Regions from separate parts of the Georgenia daeguensis genome, predicted to be linked through region 1. Evidence: riboswitches for the same ligand, from Rfam matches in the RefSeq annotation. Region 1 holds a riboswitch; the other holds the start of a gene.
What was found. A riboswitch is a leader RNA that binds a small molecule or an ion and turns the genes downstream of it on or off. The one in region 1 is predicted to bind glycine.
Positions count from the first base shown of each region.

Region 1 (7,428 bases):
CTTGGCGAGGGAGACCACGAGGCGCAGGTTGGCCTCGAGCAGGTGGTTCTTGGCCAGGTGCCCGTCGTTGGCGATCCACTGCAGCTCGCGGCGGAGCTTGGGCGCGAGGCTGTCGGCCTCGGTCGCCAGCTTCTCCTCGGCGAACAGGCCGGCCTCGATGCGCTTGGCGAGCTCGACCTCCTGCTCGGCGTTGAGGAGCGCGACCTTGCCGATCTGCTTGAGGTAGTCCTTCACCGGGTCCGCGGTGGCCCCGGCCGTGACGACCTGCTGGACCGGCGCGTCGTCGTCGTCGGCGTCCGAGACGACGAAGCCGGTCTCGCCGGCGGCGGCCTCGGCGGCCGCCTCGTCCTCGTCCTTGTCGGGGGTCTGGGGGTCCTCGACGTCCGGCACGGCCTTCAGGGCGCCGTTCTTGGTGCGCGAGCTCGCCTTCGCGGCGGCAGGCTTCGCGGCGGCCGGCGCCTTCTTGGCCGTGGCCTTGGTCGTGCGCGCGGGCGCCTTCGACGTCGCCGTCTTCCGCGCCGGGGCCTCGGGGGCGTGCGCAGCCTGCTCCACCGAGGCCTCAGTGGGCTGGTCCGCGGGGGCGGAGGTGGTCTTGGAGGCAGAGGAGGACGTCACGAAATACCTTTCGGCGGGGTGCGGGGGCCGACGATCGATCCGTTCAGACCGTCGCAACCCTATAATTATAGCCTCAGGTGGCCCGCCCGGCACCCGGAACGCGGTCGTGGTAACACCTGATCCCGGCGAGCGCTGCTGCTCGTCACCTCACGTCAACGCCGGAGCGCGTCCTTCTATGCCCGGCACGGTCTCGGCACCACCACCCCGGTCTCGGCACCACCACGCACCTGGGCGCAGCCGCCCGCACCACCACGTGCCCGGACGCTCACCAAGGCACCACCACGCCTGTAGCAGCACGATCCCCCCACCCCACGTGCCCGGACGGCCGCGCCCTCTCGCGGACGTGACGAGGCCCGCACGCCGGAGCGCGCGGGCCTCGTCCGTCAGGCACGGGTCAGGAGACCGTCCCGTACGCCTCGACCGGCTGGCACGCGCACACCAGGTGCCGGTCGCCGTAGGCACCGTCCACGCGCCGCACGGGCGGCCAGTACTTCCCCTCCACCAGCGAGGGCAGGGGGTACACGGCCTCCGCGCGGGTGTAGGGGTGGTCCCACTCCCCCGTCAGCATCTCCGCCGTGTGCGGGGCGTTGACCAGCGGGTTGTCCTCCCGCGGCCAGGCCCCGGACCCCACCTGCTGCGCCTCTGCGTGGATCGCGACCATCGCCGCGCAGAACCGGTCGAGCTCCGCGAGGTCCTCACTCTCCGTCGGCTCGACCATGAGGGTCCCGGCCACCGGGAAGCTCATGGTGGGCGCGTGGAAGCCGTAGTCGATCAGCCGCTTGGCGACGTCGTCGACGGTGATGCCGGTGGCCGCACGCAGCGGCCGCAGGTCGAGGATGCACTCGTGCGCCACGTGCCCGCTCTCGCCGCGGTAGAGCACCGGGTAGTGGTCCTCGAGTCGTGCGGCGACGTAGTTCGCGGCCAGGACCGCCGCGCCGGTCGCGCGCCGCAGCCCTTCCCCACCCATGAGCGCCACGTACGCCCAGCTGATCGGCAGGATCGAGGGCGAGCCGTACGGCGCGGCCGAGACGGCGCCGGAGCGCCTCTCGCCGTCCTGGGCGAGCGGGTGCCCGGGCAGGAACGGCGCCAGGTGGGCCCGCGCGGCCACCGGACCGACGCCGGGGCCACCGCCGCCGTGCGGGATGCAGAAGGTCTTGTGCAGGTTCAGGTGCGAGACGTCGCCCCCGAAGACGCCCGGCCGCGCGTGCCCGACGAGCGCGTTGAGGTTCGCCCCGTCGATGTAGACCTGACCGCCGGCGGCGTGCACCGCCTCGCAGACCTCGCGGACCTGCTCCTCGTAAACGCCGTGGGTGGAGGGGTAGGTGATCATGATGCAGGCCAGCCGCTCGGCGTGCTCCTCGACCTTGGCGCGCAGGTCCGCCAGGTCGACGTTGCCGCCCTCGTCGGTGGCCACGACCACCACGCGCATCCCCGCCAGGACCGCGGAGGCCGCGTTGGTGCCGTGCGCCGAGGCCGGGATGAGGCACACGTCGCGTGCCGTCTCCCCCCGGGACTCGTGGTAGCCCTTGATGGCCAGCAGCCCGGCAAGCTCGCCCTGCGAGCCGGCGTTGGGCTGGAGGCTGACGGCGTCGTAGCCGGTGGCGGCGGCGAGCCAGCCCTCCAGGTCGTGGATCAGCTGCAGGTAGCCGGCCACGTCCTCGGCGGGGGCGAACGGGTGGATGCGGGCGAACCCGGGCCAGCTGATCGCCGCCATCTCCGCGGCGGCGTTGAGCTTCATCGTGCACGAGCCGAGCGGGATCATGCCCCGGTCGAGGGCGTAGTCCTTGTCCGAGAGCCGGCGCAGGTAGCGCATCATCGCCGTCTCGGTGCGGTACGTGGAGAACACCGGATGGGTCAGGTACTCGCTCGTGCGGGTCATGTCCGCGGGCAGCGCGACCTCCACCGACTCCGCCACCGCCGCCGAAGCCCGAGGGCCCCCCGGCCCGACGGGGTCCACGGCACCGTCGGCGGCCGCGTCCGCGGCGCGCGCGACAGCCGCGGCGAGCGCGGCCACGTCCTCGTCGCCGGTGGCCTCGTCGACGGAGACGCGCACCCGGTCGGCGTCCTGCACCCAGACGGTGATGTTCTCCTCCAGCGCGGCCCGGCGCACGGCGTCGGCCCGGCCGGGCACCACGAGCTCGAGGGTGTCGAAGTAGTGCTCGTGGCTCAGCCGCACGCCGGCCTGCCGCAGCCCGGCCGCCAGGGCCCGGGTGCGGGTGTGCACTGCCTCGGCGATCTCCCGGAGGCCGTCGGGCCCGTGGTAGACGGCGTACATGGAAGCCATGACGGCCAGCAGCACCTGGGCGGTGCAGATGTTGGAGGTGGCCTTCTCGCGGCGGATGTGCTGCTCGCGGGTCTGCAGCGCGAGCCGGAGCGCGGGTGCGCCGTCGACGTCGCGGGAGACGCCGACGAGGCGGCCGGGGAGCTGACGCTCCAGGCCCTTGCGCACGCTGAGGTACCCCGCGTGGGGCCCGCCGAAGCCCAGCGGCACCCCGAAGCGCTGGGTCGAGCCGACCGCGATGTCCGCGCCCAGCTCGCCGGCCGGGGTGACCAGCGTCGCCGCCAGCAGGTCGGCGGCCATGATCACCACCGCGCCGGCGTCGTGCGCCGCACCCACCGCGCGCTCGAGCACGGACCGGGCCAGGACCCGGCCCGACGCTCCCGGCAGCTGGACGAGGACGCCGAAGACGCCGTCGAGATCCGTCCCGTCCAGGCCCTCGCCGAGGTCCGCGACGACGAGCTCGATGCCCAGCGGGGCGGCCCGGGTCTCGAGCACCGCACGGGTCTGGGCAAAGGTGTCGGCGTCGACGACGAAGCGGTCGCCCTTGTGCTTGGTCGCACGCCGCGCGAGGAGCATCGCCTCGGCGGCGGCGGTGGCCTCGTCGAGCATCGACGCCCCGGCGACGTCCAGCCCGGTGAGGTCAGTGACCACGGTCTGGAAGTTCAGCAGCGCCTCGAGGCGACCCTGGGAGATCTCCGGCTGGTACGGGGTGTAGGCGGTGTACCAGGCGGGGTTCTCCAGGACGTTGCGCTGGATGACCGGCGGCGTCAGCGTGTCGTAGTAGCCCTGCCCGATCATCGAGGTGCGCACGGTGTTGCGCGCCGCGATCCCGCGCAGGCGGGCGAGCACCTCGTGCTCGGAGGCGGCCCCGGGCAGGCCGGCGGGCGCCGACCCGTCCTGGATCGAGTCGGGGACGGCGGCGGAGACGAGCTCCTCGAGCGTGGGCACACCGACGGCGGCGAGCATCTGCTCCTGGGCGGCGGCGTCCGTCCCGATGTGGCGGTCGGAGAACTCCCTCACGCGCCCTGCCCCTCGACCAGCGCGCCGTACCCGGCGGCGTCCAGCAGGTTCTCCGGCAGCTCGGTCACGCGCAGGGTGTACAGCCAGCCCTGCTCGTACGGGTCGGCGTTGACGGTCTCGGGGGCGTCGACGGCCTCCTGGTTGACCGAGGTCACCTCGCCGTCGGCCGGGGCGATGAGGTCGGAGACCGACTTGGTGGACTCGATCTCGCCGCACGTCTCCCCCGCCGTCAGGGTCGAGCCCACCTCCGGCAGGTCGAGGTAGACCACGTCGCCCAGCGCCTCGGCCGCGTAGGCGGTGATGCCCACCCGTGCGGTGTCGCCGTCGACGGCGATCCACTCGTGGTCGGCGGTGTACTGGCGGTCGTCGGGGTAGCTCACGGTCGCTCCATTCGGTGGGACTTGCCTGGCAGGGTGTGGGGTCTGGGTGCTGCGGCTCTCGCCGCGAGGGCGGGCCGTCGCGGTCAGCGAGGGCGGCGGTAGAAGGGCAGGTCGACCACGGTCACGGGCTGGCGCCTGCCGCGCACGTCCACCTCGAGGCGGGTGCCCACGGCGGCCCTGTCGCGGTCGACGAGCGCCATCGCGACGGGGTGGCCCAGGGTCGGCGACAGGACGCCGGAGGTGACGGCGCCGATCGCGCCGTCGCCGTCGAGCACGGTGCTGCCGGCGCGGGCGGCGCGGCGGCCCTCGCCGGCGAGCCCCACGAGCACCGTCCCGCTGGGGTGCTGAGCCCGGTCGGCGAGGGCGTCCTTGCCGACGAAGTCGTGCTCGAGGTCGACCACCCGGCCCAGGTTCGCCTCGTAGGGCGTGACGTCGCGGCTGAGCTCGTGCCCGTACAGGGGCATGCCCGCCTCGAGCCGCAGCGTGTCCCGGCAGGCGAGCCCGCACGGCACGACGCCCGACCCGGCACCGGCCTCGAGCAGCGCCGACCACAGCGGCACGGCGGAGGCGGCGGGCACGGACAGCTCGAAACCGACCTCGCCGGTGTAGCCGGTGCGGGCGAGCAGCACGGGGACGCCGGCGACCTCGGCGCGGACCGAGGCGTAGTACCTCAGGGCGGCCAGATCCGTGTCGGTGAGTCCCGCGAGCACCTCGGTCGAGACCGGGCCCTGCAGCGCCACCAGCGCCCGGGCCTCGGTGCGGTCGGCGACGTGCACGTCGGCGCCGGACCGCACGGTGAGCTCGTCCAGCACCACGGTCCGGTTGGCTGCGTTGGCGACGACCAGGAACTCGGTCTCCGCCAGGCGGTAGACGATGAGGTCGTCGACCACGCCGCCGTCCGGGGCGACCATCATCGTGTAGCGCGCCCTGCCGACGGCGAGGGTGGAGCTGCGGGAGACCAGCGCGTGGTCCAGCGCGTCCGCGGCCCCCGGTCCGGACACCTCGATCTGCGCCATGTGCGAGAGGTCGAACAGGCCGGCGCGCTCGCGGACCGCGGCGTGCTCGGCGAGGTCGGAGGTGTAGCGCAGGGGCATCTCCCAGCCGGCGAACGGGGTCATCGCGGCGCCGGCGTCGCGGTGCACGGCGTAGAGCGGGGTGCGCAGGAGGTCGGTGGTCATGCGGGGAGCTCCGTCGGGTCGTCGGACGCGTGCGCGGGCGCGCACGTCGATCGGCTCCCCCTCTGTGCTGGTACCTGAGAGTTTCGGGCGCCGGACGGCGGCCCTTTCACCATGGGTGAGCCCGTGGACGCGTGGACTTCTTTCCAGAGTGGCCTGATCGACACGGTGCGGGGACCTGAGAGATTGCCGGGGCGGTTGCTCCTTCGGTGCGTCGCGGGGGCGACGGCTCTCCCGTGCCGACTGCTGACGGCCCGATATCCAGTTCTGGGTGGCGTCGGAGGATCACCCGCCGCGCGGGGTGCACGCTACCACCGGCGGTGCCGGGAACGCGGTCGCGGCCGCGCCGCGGTCAGGACGCGGCGGGGACGGGCTTGACGGCCAGCACGGGGCAGGGGGCGTCGAGCAGGATGCGCTGCGCGTTCGACCCGAGCACGAGCTTGCCCACCGGGGAGCGGCGGCGCAGCCCGATGACGATCAGCTCCGCCTCGACCTCCTCCGCCGTGGCGACGAGGGACTGCGCGACGTCGTCGGACCGCCGGAGCTGGCGGATGTCGTAGGCGATGTCCGCGTCGTCGAGCAGGTCACGCACGGCGTCGGCCTCGGCCTCCAGCAGCGACGGGTCGTCGCCGCGCGAGCGACGCGCGAGCACCACGATGAGCCGGGAGTCGCGCCGTCGCGCCTCCGCCACGGCGGCGTCCAGCGCCGCCGCTCCCTCCTGCGTGGTCACGTACCCCACGACGATCGTCATGCCTGCTCCGTTCCTGCCGCCTGCCGGGCGGCCCCGTGGACCGTGCCCGGGACGTTACCCGAAACACCGCGGTCACGAGCACCTCACGCACGGCGGGCACGGACGGCGACACCGTCACGGTGTCCGCACCCACGCCGGCGGCATACCCGCCTCCAGCGCCGCCACCACCAGCTCCGCCAGGCGGTGGCCCGGCTCCTCCTGCAGCGCCTGCCGCGCGACCACGTCGGCGCGGGCCCCCTCGTTGCCCCACCAGGCCAGGTACGCCAGAGCACCCAGGGCCGGGCCGCCCCCACCGGGCTCGGCATGGGCGGCCACGGTCTGGGCGAGCGCCGTCGCCCGGCCGACCATCTCGGCGTCCGGCGCCACCTCGGTCTCGAAGGCCCGGACCACCGTCCCGGGATCGAGGTAGTCGCCCGTGCGCCCCTCGGCCGCCTCCATCGTGGCGGCCACCACGGCGTCCCTCACGACCTTGTCGCCGAGCACGACGAGCAGCCGGCCCAGCACCTCGGGGGCCGTGCGCGACCGTTGACCCGGACCGGTCGCGACCGCGGCGTCCCACAACCGGGCGCCCTGCTCCCGCCAGCGCCGCAGCGGCTCCTGGTCGCGGGCGGGCCGGGCACCGGGGACGCCGAACGCGGCGCCGCGCACGAGCGGTGCGCCGCCGCAGGCCCGGCGCACCTCGCGGAGTCGCTCGCGCTCCGCCTCGGCAGCTGCGAAGGCGGTGGCCAGCGCGTCGCCGTCGCGGGTGCGCACGACCGCGAGCTGCGACCGGTCCCCCGCAGCGGCGCGTCCCGCCGTCACCATCGCCGCCGCCGCCGGGGACGCGGTCAGCAGCTCGAGCGGATGGCCGGCCGGCGGGCAGCAGTCGCAGGTGTCGAGATGGCCCCAGCCACGCGGCCCCACCCGCCACGGGTCGAGATCGGGCGCCAGCGGCCACAGGGCCTCGTCCAGGGCGTCGGCGAGATGGTCCACGACGTCGTGGAGCACCCGGTCGTCCTCCTCCTTCGTGTACAGGACGAGGTGGAGGTCCTCGGGCTGCTGGGCGGCGACGTGGCCAGCCAGGACCGCCGCCGCCTCGCCGCCGCTGAGCGGGGACGCGAGGTCGGCGAGGTCCATGCGCGCCACCAGGCCGACCTCCTTCCGGCCGTCCGGGGTGACGCTCACGGCCACGAGAACGGCGGACTCGGCGGGGTGGAAGCCCAGCCG
Region 1 is NZ_BAABBA010000002.1:146,690-154,117, forward strand. It holds gene ABD774_RS02380 (RNA polymerase sigma factor) at 1-615, opposite strand, end outside; gene gcvP (aminomethyl-transferring glycine dehydrogenase) at 1,010-3,916, opposite strand; gene gcvH (glycine cleavage system protein GcvH) at 3,913-4,296, opposite strand; gene gcvT (glycine cleavage system aminomethyltransferase GcvT) at 4,380-5,474, opposite strand; glycine riboswitch at 5,527-5,627, opposite strand; glycine riboswitch at 5,628-5,718, opposite strand; gene ABD774_RS02400 (universal stress protein) at 5,824-6,222, opposite strand; gene ABD774_RS02405 (DUF4192 domain-containing protein) at 6,337-7,428, opposite strand, start outside.

Region 2 (7,428 bases), on a different contig from region 1:
CCGGCCGCTCGGCCGGGCGGCCTCACGCCCCGCAGGCCCACGGTGGCCTGCCGAGGCCGCGCTCGAGCGCCTGCGTGTGGTCTGCCGCGCCGCCGGGTGCCTCGGCCGGGGCCGAGCCGGGCGTCTCGCACGCGGGCACCTCGACCTCGGGCACGGTGACGGTGACCTCCTCGGTCACCCCGTTGACGGTCAGCCGCACGGTCGCGGTTCCCGAGCCCACGGCGGTCAGCTCGCCGGTGGCCGGGTTGAGCCGCAGCACGGCCGCCTCGCCCTCCAGCTCGGTGCCCGACCCCGGCTCGGACCCGGCGGAGACGGTCACGCCCTCCCCCGCCCAGTCGGCGCTCATCGGCCAGCCCACCGGAACCGCACGGGTGCCGTCCTGCGTGACCGTCCCGCCGACGACGGCGGTCTCCCCGAGCGTCAGCTCGGCCGGCACGTCGAGCGTGAGCGAGTCGACCCGGGCGCGGACCTCGGCCCGCATCCAGTCCAGCCGGTCGGTCACGGGTGCGGGGCTCTGGCCCACCACGCCGTCGGCCGGGTCGATGCCGAGCAGCGTCCACCCGGTGAACCCGCCGTTGTCCGGCGTGGAGGCCGGCGACTTGCCCGAGTTGCCGTTGATGACGTTGGAGACGCCGTCGAAGCTGCGGGCGTGGAACGCGCCGACGTGGGCGTTGACGGCCGCGACGGACTTGCCGGAGGTGGCCCGGAAGTCGGCGAGCGCCTCGTCGACCGCCGCGGCCTCGTACCGGTCGGACAGCTGCGAGGCGTCGTCGGGCAGCGGGTCCTCGGTCGGGTGGTGGAAGAACACCATCACGCCGGTGACCGCGGGGTCGGACGCCGCCGAGGCGAGGGAGTCCTCCAGCAGCCGGATCTGGTCCAGCCCGCCGGCCCGGAGGGACCCGGCGGAGGTGTCGAGCGTGACGACCCGCGTGCCGGCCACGTCCACCACGTTCTGCGCCGGCCCGAACGCTGCCTCGAAGGCCCCGATGGAGCCGCCCATGATCTCGTGGTTTCCCGGCACGTACAGGTACGGGACGGCGTCGCCGACCTCCTCCTCGAGCACCCGCCTGGCCAGGTCGAAGTCGATCGTGGCGCCCTCGTCGACCAGGTCGCCGTTGACGACCAGCAGGTCCGGGTCCTCGGCGACGATCTCCCGCAGCGTCCGCCGCGCGGCCGCGACGGTGTCGGAATCCGGGGCGCGGCCGACGAACTGCGCGTCCGACATCACCGCGATCCGCTGGGCGTACCCGTCCACGGTGCCGTCCGTGACGATCACCGGGTCGTGCACCGGCGCCAGCACCGGCTGCTCGACGTCGGGGGCGACGACGGCCCTGATGTCCGTGAACGCGACGTCGCCCTGGTAGCTGGCGGTGGAGCGGGTCTCCATGATCCGCACGCGCTCGAGCGTGAGGGGGAACGGCGTGCCCGCCGGGACCGTGAACGTGGTCTCCTTCCAGCCCTCCCAGGTGATCATCGGCCCGTCGAGCTGCTTGACCACGCCGTCGCCGTCGCGCACCTGCAGGCGCGGCCAGGCGCCGGTGGCGTCGCCGTCGATCAGCATCGTGATGGCCTGCGGCTGGCCGGGCACGGGGATGGGCGCGGGCGCGACGGCGTAGGAGCCGCGGGTCGCCGTCGACGTCGTGAAGTCGTGCGTGAGCCGCAGCGCCGCCTGCCCCTGGGGGCCCTCCGCCACGGTGAGCGTGCCGGTGGCGCGCGCCTGCGCGAAGGTCCACGACGCGCCGTCGGACAGGTCCGTGACCGGCTTGGTGGTCAGGCCGACGGTGACGGGCAGCTGCACGACGGTCCCGGCCACCTCCAGCTGGGCGAGCGCCGAGCCGGAGCCGGTGGTCGCGGTGATCGTGAAGGCCCCCAGGCCGGCCGGCTCGATGGTGAACCCCTCGTCGATGGAGGCGTCGACGTCGGAGACCTCGATCGGCGCGGAGAACCCGTCGGCGTCGTGGCCGGTGAGGGAGACGGTGGCGGTGTCGCCCTCGCCCTCCATGGCGATCTGCGAGGTCGACGCGGTGACGTGGTCCAGCGGGCCGAGCACGGTGAGGTTCGTGGCGCCGGTCAGGCCGGACGCCTTGTACGTGACAGTCGCGGGGCCGGGAGTGACGCCCTCCAGTACGGCGCCGGTCTTCGTCTGCTCGGTGAGAACGGCGTTGGCGTCGGCGCCGTTCGGCAGCGAGCCCGGCGAGGTCACGGTGAACCGGCCCTCGGCGTCGGTGCCGGCGAGCTGGTCGGTCAGGCCGACCCCCTCGACGGTTCGGTGCAGTCCGGGGATGACGTGGTGGGCGTCGTCGCCGTCGAGGGCGGGGCGCACGGCGACGTCGGTCAGCTCCTCGGTGTCGGCGGAGGAGAAGAACGCCAGGGAGTTGGCCACCACGCGCTGGGAGCCGTCGGAGGGGACATTGACGAGCTCGGGCTCGGTGCCGCCGGCGGGGCGGGCCACCATGGTGGTGGAGCCGCCGCCGTCGATGTTGACGGCGTTGTGGGCGCCGAGGTCGATCATGAGCTCGGCCATCTCCACGCGGGTCAGGCCGCGGGCGGTGGCGCTGCGCCCGTCCACCGTTGCGACGAGGAGCTCGGAGCCGTCCTCGGTCAGCCCGAGGACGGTGCGGGCGGCGACCGGCTCGTCGGGGAAGTCGGCCAGCTGCCCGTCCAGGACCAGCGGGACGTTGCCGCCGATCCCGAGGTCGACGTCGGAGCTCGGGGAGATCGTCACGTCCACGGCCTGACCGACCGCCAGGGCGCGCAGGGCGGCGGCGCCGGTGCCGCGGCCCAGCAGGACCTGACCGCCCGCGGGGAAGGTGGGCACCCCGGCCCCGTCGGTCACTGCGGTGACGGTGCCGCCGGAGACGACGGCGGTCGCGACGTCGGTCTCGCCGGGCAGGCCGGCGGGGCGGTCGAGGGAGGCGTTCCCCCACCGCTCGTTGTAGACGCCGATCGAGTCGGCCGGGACGGTCGCGCGGTTGAGGCCGGCCAGCTCGTGGGTGGTCCCGCCCGCGGTGAGGGTGCCGGAGGCGGAGAGGTACTCGACGGCCGCGACGCCGTCGGTGAGCGTGAACGCCGGGAACGGCTGGCTGTAGCCGTTGATGACCTCGCCGTCGCTGATCGTGGTGAAGATCGGGGCGTTGGTGAAGTTCATGTCGAAGTGGTTGCCGTTGACGGCGGCGACCGCCCCGGTGCCCTCGACCTGGTCCAGCACGGTGGCCGGGGATGTGGTGGAGCCCGAGTCGAGGACCTTCATGCTCAGGGTCGGCTCGGTGAGGTCCGCCTTGAGGATGTTGCCCGACGTCCAGCCCTTCTCCTCCAGGCGCTGGAAGCTGGTCAGGTCCAGGCCCGGCGCGACCGCCTGGGTGGAGACCTCGTGGAGCACGGACCCGTCGGCGTCGAGGTCGAGCCCGTTGTCGTCGCCGACGGTGACCAGGTCGGCGAGGGTCTCGGCGTCGGTCGGCTCGGTGGTGGCCAGCGCCGGCAGGGCGCCGACGGCGGCGAGGCAGAGGCCGGCGCCGGCGAGCGCGGCGGTCAGTCTTCGGGCAGGAAGGTGCACGGTTCCCCCGGATGATCGGTGCGGGCTGGCGCGGCCCGGACGTCGTCGTCCGGCCGCGGTTACCGACCGTAGCGAGGGGATATGGCTCGGTGATGAACGGCGGGTGAGCGGTTGTGGCCACGGCCGGTACCTGCCACCCCCGGCTCAGCCCCGCCGGCCCCCGAGCAGCGGGACGACGCCCGCGATGACGATGAGCCCGGCCCCGACGGCGGCGAGCGCCGAGATGCCCTCGCCGAACAGGGCGGCACCGAGCAGCAGCGCCACCACGACCTCCCAGTAGGACAGGCCGGAGAGCTCCGCGGCGCGCAGGTGCTTGCCCGCCACGACGAGCAGGCCGAGCGCGAGGAGCCCGCAGACGAGGAAGAACGCGGCGGCCCACGCCCAGTGGGTCGCCGTCATCCCGGACAGGTCGGGCCGCACCACGGCGACCAGGGCCGCGGTCCCCAGCGTGCCGAAGGCGAAGTTCCAGAAGCTGCGCACGTCCGCCGGCATGTCGGCGCGGTACCGGTAGCACAGCAGCGCCGCCCCGTAGAAGATCCCGGAGGCGATGCCGAGCCCGACGCCCAGGGCCTCCTGCCCGGACGCCGCGGCGGGCTCGCCGCCGACCAGGCCCGCCGCCAGCGTCATCCCGACGAAGCTGGTGACGAGGGAGACCACCTCGAGACGGGTCATCGACTCCTTGAGCAGCACCCACGCCAGGGCGGCCGAGAGGACCGGGCCCAGGTAGTGCAACGCCACGGCGAGCGCGAGGTCGACGAGGACGGTCGCGGAGAGCAGCGTCGCCAGCGACAGCCCGAGGAAGACACCGCCCAGCACGACGGACCAGGACAGGCGTGTGCGGCGCAGGACGCCGAGGCGGCGGCCGGCGGCGAGGACGACCAGCATCCCGATCGCGCCGACCAGCATGCGGCCCATCGTGAGCGCCTCGCCGATCGGTGCGCCGGACGGAGTGGCCAGGCGGCCGAACACCCCCGCGGTGCCCATGGCGGTGGCAGAGACGACGATCGCGACGACGCCGAGGCGGCGGTTGCGGGCCGGGGCGCCGGCACGAGTGATCTCGGGGACGCGCACGGGCGCGTGGGCGGACAGTGCCACAGAACTCCTCAGGACGGGCACGCGCGGGGGCGCGCAGAGCGGGCGGATCGATCCCCGCTCTGTCATCGGACCTGAGAGCTTTCACGGGCCGCGGCCCGGTTACACCGTCGGTGGACCCCCGAGGGGGTCGCTTTCCAGAGGAGCCTCGCCGGCGGCGGTCTTGGGGGCCTGAGAGATTCCCGGGGAGGTTGCTCCTTCGGCGCCCGCTGCTGCGGGACTCTCCCGCCGCGGTTCGGTGGCGTGTTCAGTTGTGGAGGTTTCAAGTATGCCTTACCGGACCGCAACGGCGGCAAACGCGGCGCGGCGCGCGCGTGCAGGGCGTCAACCTGCGGGTGACCACCCGAACGCCGGCGCCACGTGCCGGGCGATGTTCTCCAGCAGCTGGGCGTTGTACTCGACACCGAGCTGGTTCGGCACCGTGAGCAGCACCGTGTCCGCCGCCGCCACGGCCGCGTCCTTGCTCAGCTCCTCCGCGATGACGTCGGGCTCCCCGGTGTAGCTCTTGCCGAACCGTGCGCGGACGCCCTCGAGCATGCCGACCTGGTCGTGCCGCTCGTCCTCGCGGCCGCCGAAGTAGGCGCGGTCGAGGTCGGTGGTGAGCGGGATGACGCTGCGGCTGACCGAGACGCGGGGCTCCCGCTCCCAGCCGGCGTCCCGCCAGGCCTGGCGGTAGAGCTCGATCTGCTCGGCCTGCAGCTCGTCGAACGGCACGCCGGTGTCCTCGCTCAGCAGCGTCGAGCTCATAAGGTTCATCCCCTGCTCCGCCGTCCACCGCGCGGTGGCCCGCGTCCCCGAGCCCCACCAGATCCGCTCGGGCAGGCCCGGCGAGAGCGGCTGGATCGCGAGCGGGGCGTCGCTCCCGGTCATCCGCGGGTTCGCGCGCGCCACCCCCGCGCCGTCGATCGCGGCCCGGAAGAGCTCGGTGTGCGCACGGGCCATGTCGGCGTCGCTCTGCCCCTCGGCGGGGACGTAGCCGAAGGACTCGTACCCGCGCAGGGCCGTCTCGGGCGAGCCGCGGCTGACGCCGAGCTGGAGGCGCCCGCCGCTGATGAGGTCGGCGGCCGCCGCCTCCTCGGCCATGTAGAGCGGGTGCTCGTAGCGCATGTCGATCACCCCGGTGCCGATCTCGATGCGCGAGGTGCGCGCGGCGATCGCGGAGAGCAGCGGGAAGGGCGAGGCGAGCTGGCGGGCGAAGTGGTGCACGCGCACGTACGCGCCGTCGATGCCCAGCTCCTCCGCGGCAACGGCGAGCTCGATGGTCTGCAGCAGGGCGTCCGCGGCCGTGCGGGTCTGGGACCCAGGCACCGGCTGCCAGTGCCCGAACGAGAGGAAGCCGATGCGCTTGCGGTGCGTCCCGCCGTCCGTGGTCATGGCCGCATCCTCTCAGCCGGCCCCGACGTCGAGCAGGGTGAGCCGGACCCGCGCCGTGTCCCCCGCCTCCAGCCGCTCCGCCTTCCGCACCGCCTTCTTGATGGGCAGCACGTAGGTGCGCCGGCCGCTGTCGGGGAAGACCGACGTCCGCCACACCGTCCTGCCGACGACGACCTCCACCCGCACCGAGCCGAAGCCACGCTCGTACGGGGCGCTCAGCTCGAGGATCTCGTCGGCCACCTCCGTGGGCAGCGAGACGAACGTCCAGGTGTCCATCTGCCGGGCGTCCCAGAGCCACAGCGCGGCGTCGAACTCGTAGGTCACGGCGGCATGCTCCCGGCGCTGGGCCCGCGGGTCAACCGGTTTGGCGACCGGTCAACCGGTTCGGCGGCCGGCCCACGGTTCGGCGGCCAGCCACGACGGCGGACGGCGAGGGCGGCGCCCCGGCCGCACGCCGTCGCTCGAAAATGCCGTGCCCCCGCCGGGCCGGGAGGGCACGCTCTCCCCGTACCGACCGGTCCGGCCGGCGGCGATGACGTCACGCGCGTCCGGACGATGAGGAGGTTGTGCGGTGGCTCGCGTGCCGACCCGGATCGACGCCGCGATCCGGCACCTCGACCCTGCGGGGACCGAGCGGGTTCTCGAGATCGGCGGCGGCACGGGCGTGGCGGTCGAGATCCTGCTCGACACCTTCCCCCGTCTCACGTGCACCGCCGTCGACCGGTCCGCCCGTGCGGTCGACCAGACCCGACGGCGCAACGCCCGGTTCGTCGAGGAGGGGCGGCTGACCGTCGTGGAGGCGGACGTCGCCGACCTGACGGCCGCGCTCGGCGCGGACGCCACGTTCGACCTCGCCCTGGCCGTCAACGTCAACGTCTTCTGGACCCGGCAGGCGGTGCACGAGGCCGGCGCCCTCGCCGCGCACCTGCGACCGGGCGGGCGCCTGTGCCTCGTCTACGAGCTGCCGGACGGGCGGCGGCCCCGCGAGGACGTGGCGGACCGCGTGGTCCGCTCCCTCGACGTCCCGGGTCTGCGGACCGCGGTCCGCGCCGAGGACGGTCTGCTGGTGGTCACCTCCAGACGCGATCTGGGAGGGTGAGCCCCGTGACCGACCACGCCGTCCCGCAGAGTCCCGCCGCCCCACGGCGAACGCACGTCGTCACCGGCGCCGACTCGGGGATCGGTGCCGAGCTGGTCGGGCTGCTGAGGTCCGCCGGTGACCGGGTGCTCACCTGCGGCCTGGGCGACGGGGTCGACGTGCGCGCCGACCTGGCCACCGCGACCGGACGCACCGCACTCGTGACGGCCGTGGAGCGGCTCGCCCCCGACGGCCTCAACGGCGTCGCCCTGGTCGCAGGGATCGACGACCGCGGCCCGGCCACCGTCTCGGTGAACTACTTCGGCACGAC
Region 2 is NZ_BAABBA010000008.1:134,635-142,062, forward strand. It holds gene ABD774_RS09995 (phosphodiester glycosidase family protein) at 23-3,553, opposite strand; gene ABD774_RS10000 (DMT family transporter) at 3,698-4,648, opposite strand; glycine riboswitch at 4,794-4,883, opposite strand; gene ABD774_RS10005 (LLM class flavin-dependent oxidoreductase) at 4,970-6,019, opposite strand; gene ABD774_RS10010 (DUF1905 domain-containing protein) at 6,032-6,343, opposite strand; gene ABD774_RS10015 (class I SAM-dependent methyltransferase) at 6,591-7,118, shown strand; gene ABD774_RS10020 (SDR family oxidoreductase) at 7,124-7,428, shown strand, end outside.
Region 2: linked by a shared signal. The riboswitch ahead of ABD774_RS10000 (DMT family transporter) and the one ahead of gcvT (glycine cleavage system aminomethyltransferase GcvT) in region 1 are both predicted to bind glycine.